2 regions of the Caballeronia sp. AZ1_KS37 genome follow, and region 1 is predicted to be linked to the other one. Evidence: predicted binding sites of a transcription regulator. Region 1 holds the regulator's gene; the other holds the start of a gene.
The links. The regulator LexA, encoded in region 1, represses DNA repair genes until DNA is damaged. The targets are predictions, from matches to a motif close to ACTGTATNNNNATACAGT.
Positions count from the first base shown of each region.

Region 2: NCS00_RS10325 (ATP-dependent helicase) is a predicted target of LexA. The motif match lies at 2,170-2,187, and genes of this name have one in related genera.

Region 1 covers NZ_JALQDP010000006.1:104,645-108,050, forward strand. Annotated here, with positions in the region: gene NCS00_RS06705 (universal stress protein) at 154-663, shown strand; gene NCS00_RS06710 (DUF2939 domain-containing protein) at 699-1,298, opposite strand; gene NCS00_RS06715 (hypothetical protein) at 1,398-1,724, opposite strand; gene lexA (transcriptional repressor LexA) at 1,922-2,599, opposite strand; gene NCS00_RS06725 (sulfate ABC transporter substrate-binding protein) at 2,858-3,406, shown strand, end outside.
Region 2 covers NZ_JALQDP010000013.1:91,059-94,464, reverse strand. Annotated here, with positions in the region: gene NCS00_RS10345 (MATE family efflux transporter) at 1-584, opposite strand, end outside; gene NCS00_RS10340 (RNA-binding S4 domain-containing protein) at 806-1,027, opposite strand; gene NCS00_RS10335 (hypothetical protein) at 1,326-1,742, shown strand; gene NCS00_RS10330 (hypothetical protein) at 1,813-2,070, shown strand; gene NCS00_RS10325 (ATP-dependent helicase) at 2,221-3,406, shown strand, end outside.

The DNA.
Region 1 (3,406 bases):
CCGTCGACGTTTTTGTGGTTCTGGCACGGTGCGAGCTAGCGTGTTCGCGCCGGTAAGCGTTTTCCAGCGTTGTCTCCCATGGGACGACGCACGATGATGAATCAACGCCGCGGGCAAGTCGCGCTCAACGGCACGTTGGCCAGGGAGGTCAAGATGGAGAGCTACCGAAAAATCCTGCTGTGCTACGACGGCTCCAGAGAAGGCCGCAAGGCACTGCGTCAGGGCGCCAATCTCGCGCTCGACCTGAATGCGGAGACGCATGTGCTCGCGGTGGTGGATATGCGCTCGAGCATCGCGCAGAGCGCCGGACTGCTAACCGACATGGCCTGCGGACGCTTCGAAGAGGCCGCGCGCGACATCCTGCAAGAGGGCGTCGAATGGCTGCGCGAGCGTGGCCTTCAGGCACAGGGACATTTCGCGTTCGGCCATCCGATCGACGAAATCGCGGCGCTCGCCGACAGCCTTCAGGTCGATCTCGTCGTCGTCGGGCATCGCTGCCGCAGCGGCCTCGCGCGCTGGTGGATGGGCGCGGGCAACACGCCGCTGCTGGATCGCGTGAAGTGCAGCATCCTGGTTGCCGTCTGTCAGGCCGGTGAATCGGCCGAAGCGGAAGACGAAGCGGCGTACGCGGCGAAGCCCGTCAAGGCCGAAGCCGGGGCGTGATGCGGTGCGAAGCGTGAACCGCGACGCTTGACGCGTCAACCGTTGAGATCGACCGCGACGAGCTTCCACGACACGAGCCCGTTGCGGTGGAAGATCGCGGAGTATCGCGCATCGCCGGCGCCGTGTTGATACGTGACGACGAACGTGTTCAGGCTTCGATAACCCGCCGTCGTCTGAGGTGGCTCTTTCGGCGGCTGCCGTGCGGTCGTGACGCCGGACGCGGGCCCATTCCCCGCATTCGCTGGTGCGCCGTCGCCAGCTTGCGGCGGACGCTCGCCCGGATCGCCGCGCGGCGGGATGCCGTTCAGAATCGCCGCGACGCCGTCCGGTGTGGCATACGAATCCACCAGCGGACCGACGAGCGCCGCGCCGATCATCGCACCGATGATCGCGAGCGGATTCCCGCTCTTTTGAATATCCACGCGACGCGTGAGCAGCGCCGCGATCTGGTCCTTGAGGCTCGCGCGCAACGCCGGAAAATCGACGTATTCGTTGACGGTTTGCGCATCGCGCGCATCGGCCGCGCGCTTCACGCGATCGAGTGCGATGTAAGGCGATGCGTAAACGAAACCGAGCACCGCGACGATAACGAGGACGACGAGCGTAACGACAATAGAACGGGTAGTGCGGGACATGCTTGGGCCAAGCCTCTTGCAAAACGTGAATTACGGATTGACCGCGCGGGCGCCGGTTAAATCCCGTGAATTCACGTCGTGCGTGCGATGGCGTTCCATTCAGGCGAGGATTCCGCCGGCCAGCCCGGCATTTTCCTCGGCGATGCAGCGGTCGATCATGCGCGAAACCTCGTCGATCTTGCCCACCAGAATCACGCGCGATTGCCCGCGATACACGCGCACTGGCGCGCGCTGCTCGGCCTCGGCGTGCACCGTGCTGTTGAGGGAAACGCGAGCGAAGGCCGGCTGACGGGACGGCAACGCGGGCATTTCGTTGAAGAGATCGGGCGTGGCTTCGGCGCGCGGCATGCCGCAGGCGATCAGCGTGCGCAGATGGCGCAGGCGGCCGAATTGACGGAAGGGCAGCAGACGGGCAAAACGTTCCATGATGACTCTCCAGACGATAGGACGCACCGCGGCGCACCGCGCGCGGTGGCCGTCATGCTTGTTGTGTTGTGAGACGCCTGAATCAGGTGTCGAAAGCGGTTGGTGAGGCTATCTTGCGATGTCAATGAGACATTTCGTGTCTCGGTGCGAAAGTAATGTGCTTCGACTTTCGTGCCTTGCCCGTTCGCGGGCCAACATCAGAACTCGCCGGAGCGGATCAGCCCGACGGCAATGCCTTCAAGCGCGAAATCGCCGCTGCCGGCGCGCACGAAGATGTTTTCATACTCGGGGTTTTCGGCGATCAGTTCGACGCCGTCCGCGCGCCGTTTCCAGCGCTTGACCGTGACGTCGTCGCCAAGACGCGCGACGACGATCTGTCCGTCTTTCGCTTCGTTGCGCTTTTGCACGGCGAGAAGATCGCCGTCGAGAATGCCTGCGTCGCGCATCGAGAGGCCGCGCACCTTCAACAGATAGTCCGGCTTGCTGGAGAAGAGCGCGGGGTCACACGCATAGTGCTGCGAGATGTGCTCTTGCGCGAGGATAGGACTCCCCGCCGCGACCCGGCCGACGAGCGGCAGAGACAATTGCATGATGCTCTGATGCGGCAGCGTGAACTGATGCGGCAGCTCCTCGGACCGATCGATGCGAGATGCATCGCCGAGCAGCCGGATGCCGCGCGACGAACCCGCCGCCAGCTCGATGACGCCCTTGCGGGCCAGCGCCCTGAGGTGCTCCTCGGCGGAATTGGCCGAACTGAAGCCGAGCTCCGCCGCGATCTCGGCGCGCGTGGGCGGAAAGCCCGTGCGGTCGATCGCGCGCTGGATGAGTTCGAACACCTGCTGCTGCCGCGCGGTAAGTTTTGATGTTTTGGTCACTGGCTCGAGCCCCTGATGCACTGTATGAATGGACAGGTGACTGTATTTTTATACAGTATTTGGCGCTTTTCAAGCTTTACTTTAAGTTCGCGGCCACGAAGCCTCCGCACCGTCGAATCGCGCCCGCCGGCGCTTCTTCCATCCAGGAATATCGTTCTTAGCAGTTTTACGTATAAAAAAGTGAATAACGATTATTTTCAATCATATAGAGGCCTCGTTAGACTCATTCCGTCAATTCGATAAGACGGAGAACGGGGAATGCAAAGCATCAACACGGGATTGCGACGGCTTCTTGCTGCGGCGACGCTTGGCGCGGCGGGTTTGATCATGACGGCGCCGGCGCAGGCGGATACGTCGTTTCTGAACGTTTCCTACGACCCGACCCGCGAGCTGTATCAGGACTTCAATCAGGCTTTCGCGAAAAAGTGGAAGGCGGAGACGGGCGAGACCGTAACCTTCAAGCAGTCGCATGGCGGGTCGGGCGGCCAGGCGCGCGCGGTCATCGACGGACTGCAGGCGGACGTCGTTACGCTCGCGCTCGCTTATGACATCGACGCGCTCGCGGGCAAGGGACTCGTCGGCGCGGACTGGCAGAAGCGCCTGCCGGACAACGCATCGCCGTACACGTCGACGATCGTGTTTCTCGTGCGCAAGGGCAATCCGAAGCACATCAAGGACTGGGACGATCTGACGAAGCCGGGCGTGTCGATCGTCACGCCGAATCCGAAGACATCGGGCGGCGCGCGCTGGAACTACCTCGCGGCGTGGGCGTACGCGCAGCACAAGCCGGGCGGCAACGAGCAGACC
Region 2 (3,406 bases), on a different contig from region 1:
CCGTGGATCAGGCCGTAGTTGAGAAAGCCGTTGACGAACACGCCGCCGATGGAGATCCACAAGAGCCTGCGCGCCGCGCCGATGGCGGGCAGAAACGCGCGCATCATCCCGACGCCGATCAGACTGCCGGGCGTCCCCCAGCGCAGCACCGCGCAGTATTCGCCGACGTTCTTCGCGAGCGTCGCGGGTTCATGGAACGCGAGCAGGATCGGTTCGGCGTAGCTCAGCAGCACGAACGCGGGCACGGCGAGCAGCAAGGAGAGCACGAACCCGGTCCAGTAGATGCCTGGCACGCGATGATCGGCGTTCGCGCCGCGCGCATGCGCCACCGACACGGAAACGGACGTCAGCACGCCCTGCAGGAGCGTCACGACGACGAAAAAGAGATTCGCGCCGAGGCCGCCCGCGGCGAGGGCATCGGGGCCGAGCGAGCCGAGCAGGATGGTGTCGGTGACGCCCATCGCCATCTGCGAGAGCTGCGCGATGGCAAGCGGCGCGGCGAGACGCGCCGTGTCGACGGCGTGACGCGAGAGGCTCGGCGGTCCTTGATGCGCGCGCGCGGCGCGCGTGACTGGCGGTTGCATGTTGATCGGATCGAAACGAAAAGGCCGCAATGAGTGCGGCCGGACTGGAACGCGAGGGGGCAAGGATCGAAGCGCAAACGCGCTGACGGGAACCGACGCTGAAACCAGAACGAAAGAACAGACCGTCAGCTTATTGCGTCGCGTGCGGCATGTCGATGACGCGTTTGCTTATGCCCGGATTTTCGCAATTGCGCGGCGTGTGCGCGCAAATCGCCGCGCGCTTAATCGGGCGCGCGCACGTAAATCGTCTGGCCGTCGAGCTTCACTCGCTGACCCGCGCGGATCTTGCAGGTCTTGCGCAGTTCCACCTGGCCGTCGACGGTGACATCGCCCATGGCGACGCGTGCCTTCGCCGAGCCGCCGCTGTCCGCGAGGCCCATCAGCTTGAGCAGATTGTGGAGTTCGATGAAGTCGCCCGTCAGGGTGAATTGGAGTGGCGGCATGAGGCGGGCAAGGCGGGAATGCGGGAAGGGCTCAATGATAAACCACGCCGGGCATGCGCCGTGCTCAGGGATCGCGAGGACCGGTAATCCCCACTCAAGCGCGCTCGTTGGCAAATGTAGCCAGATGAAACCGTCGGTAACAGTGACTGGATTTTCGCGAACTTGCCCGATTGACCGCCGGTCCGACCATTTGATCGATGCAGCTTCGGTCATCTTTCCAATCGACAAAAGTCGCGCGGATCGCTCGTTTCACCGTCGTAAGAGCGCCGCCGACGCCAACTAAAGAGAGGACTAGCTCATGACTCGCGCACGAATCCTTTTGATCAGCTCCGCCATCGCCACGTTCGCCGCTTCGGGCGCCTATGCGCAAACCGCGACCCAGTCCGCACCGGTGCAGACTCAAACGCAAGCGCAAGTGCAGCCGATGCAAGCCCAACAGCCGATGACGCCGCCGCCGCAGAACCTCGTCGCGCCCGCGCCGACCGATCCGCTCGTCGAGCGCCGCAATGCCAATGCGAAGGCGAACGCCGAATACAGCGCGTCGAAGAAGGCGTCGAAGGCCGAATTGAAGGCGCAGACCGAGCAGGCCAAGGCGCAGTACAAGGAAGAGGTGAAGAACGCGAAGATCAATCGCAAGGCGGACAAGGACGCCGCCAAGGCCGAATTGAACGCGACCGAGCCGAACGCACCGAAGGACACCGGCTTGCAGCATTAAGCGGGCGAACCGGGAATCGCCGCGAGCTCGCGTTTGGCGCGGCTCGCGGCATCGAACAAGGGAGAAGACCATGAATCGAAAAACTCATGCACTGCTGGCCGCGCTGATCGCGGGGACGTTCGCGAGCGCGAGCGTGGCATCGTTCGCACAAACGGCGTCGGATACGCCGACTGCCGCCGATCAAAAGGCCGCGAAGGAACAGAGCAAGGCCGACAAGAAGGCGGCCGTCGCGCAAGCCAAGGCCGACAAGAAAAAGACCGAGGCGCAATCGGACGCCAATGAAGCCGCCGCCGAAGCGAAGCTCAAGAACGCGAAGAAGGCCGACTGACGCAAATCTTTTGCAGCGATGCGAGCCCGGTTCCGTGCGAGCCGGGCTCGTTGCATTTGGGGCCAAAACCCTTGTCGAGCCAAAGGCTTGCGCGTGCGGGTTGTATGGATATACAGTGTGCGTCACTCATTTCCCGCCGCCTTTTCTCCCGTGCTCACGCTCCCCGACACCGCCGACGAATCCACCACGAAACAGGTCGCCGACTATCTCGCGAAGCTCAACGAGGCGCAGCGTCAGGCCGTCGAATTCGGCGTCGACGAACCGGGGCGCGCGGGCGGGCCGCTGCTCGTCATCGCGGGCGCGGGATCGGGCAAGACCAACACGCTCGCGCATCGCGTCGCGCATCTGCTGGTGAAAGGCGCGGATCCGCATCGCATCCTGCTGCTCACGTTTTCGCGCCGCGCGGCGCTCGAAATGACGCGGCGGGTGTCGCGCATCGCAATGAACGCGCTCGGCACGAGAAGCGCAATCGCGCAGGGTTTGTCGTGGTCGGGCACGTTCCATAGCGTCGGCGCGCGGCTGTTGCGCGATTACGCCGATCTCGTCGGGCTCGCGCCGTCGTTCACCATCAACGATCGCGAGGATTCCGCGGATCTCATGAACCTCGTGCGGCACGAGCTCGGTTTGTCGTCGAAGGAAAAGCGCTTTCCCGCCAAATCGACGTGCTTCGCGATCTACTCGCGCGTCGTCAACACCGGCGCGTCCCTGGCGACCGTGCTCGATCAGTCGTATCCGTGGTGCCGCGAGTGGGAAGCGGACCTGAAGCGCCTCTTCGCCGCGTACGTCAGCGCGAAACAGGCGCAAAGCGTGCTCGATTACGACGATCTGCTGCTCTACTGGTCGCATCTCGCGGCGGAGCCGTCGATTGCCGCCGATCTCGCGAGCCGCTTCGATCACGTTCTCGTCGACGAATATCAGGACACGAACCGTCTGCAGGCATCCATTCTTCTCGCGATGAAACCGGACGGGCGCGGCCTTACCGTCGTCGGCGACGATGCCCAATCCATCTACTCGTTTCGCGGCGCGACGGTGCGCAACATCCTCGATTTTCCCGGCCACTTCGATCCGCCCGCCGCGACCGTCACGCTCGACCGCAACTATCGTTCGACCTTGCCGATTCTCGAAGCGTCGAACGCGGTGATCGGCCTCGCGACCGAGCGCTACACGAAGAATCTGTGGACCGACAAGGCATCGGCGCAAAAGCCGCGCGTCGTTGCCGTCGCCGATGAAGCCGATCAGGCGCGCTATGTCGTCGAAAAAGTGCTCGAAGCGCGCGAAGGCGGCATGAAGCTCAAGGCGCAGGCGGTGCTGTTTCGTGCCGCGCATCACAGCGCGG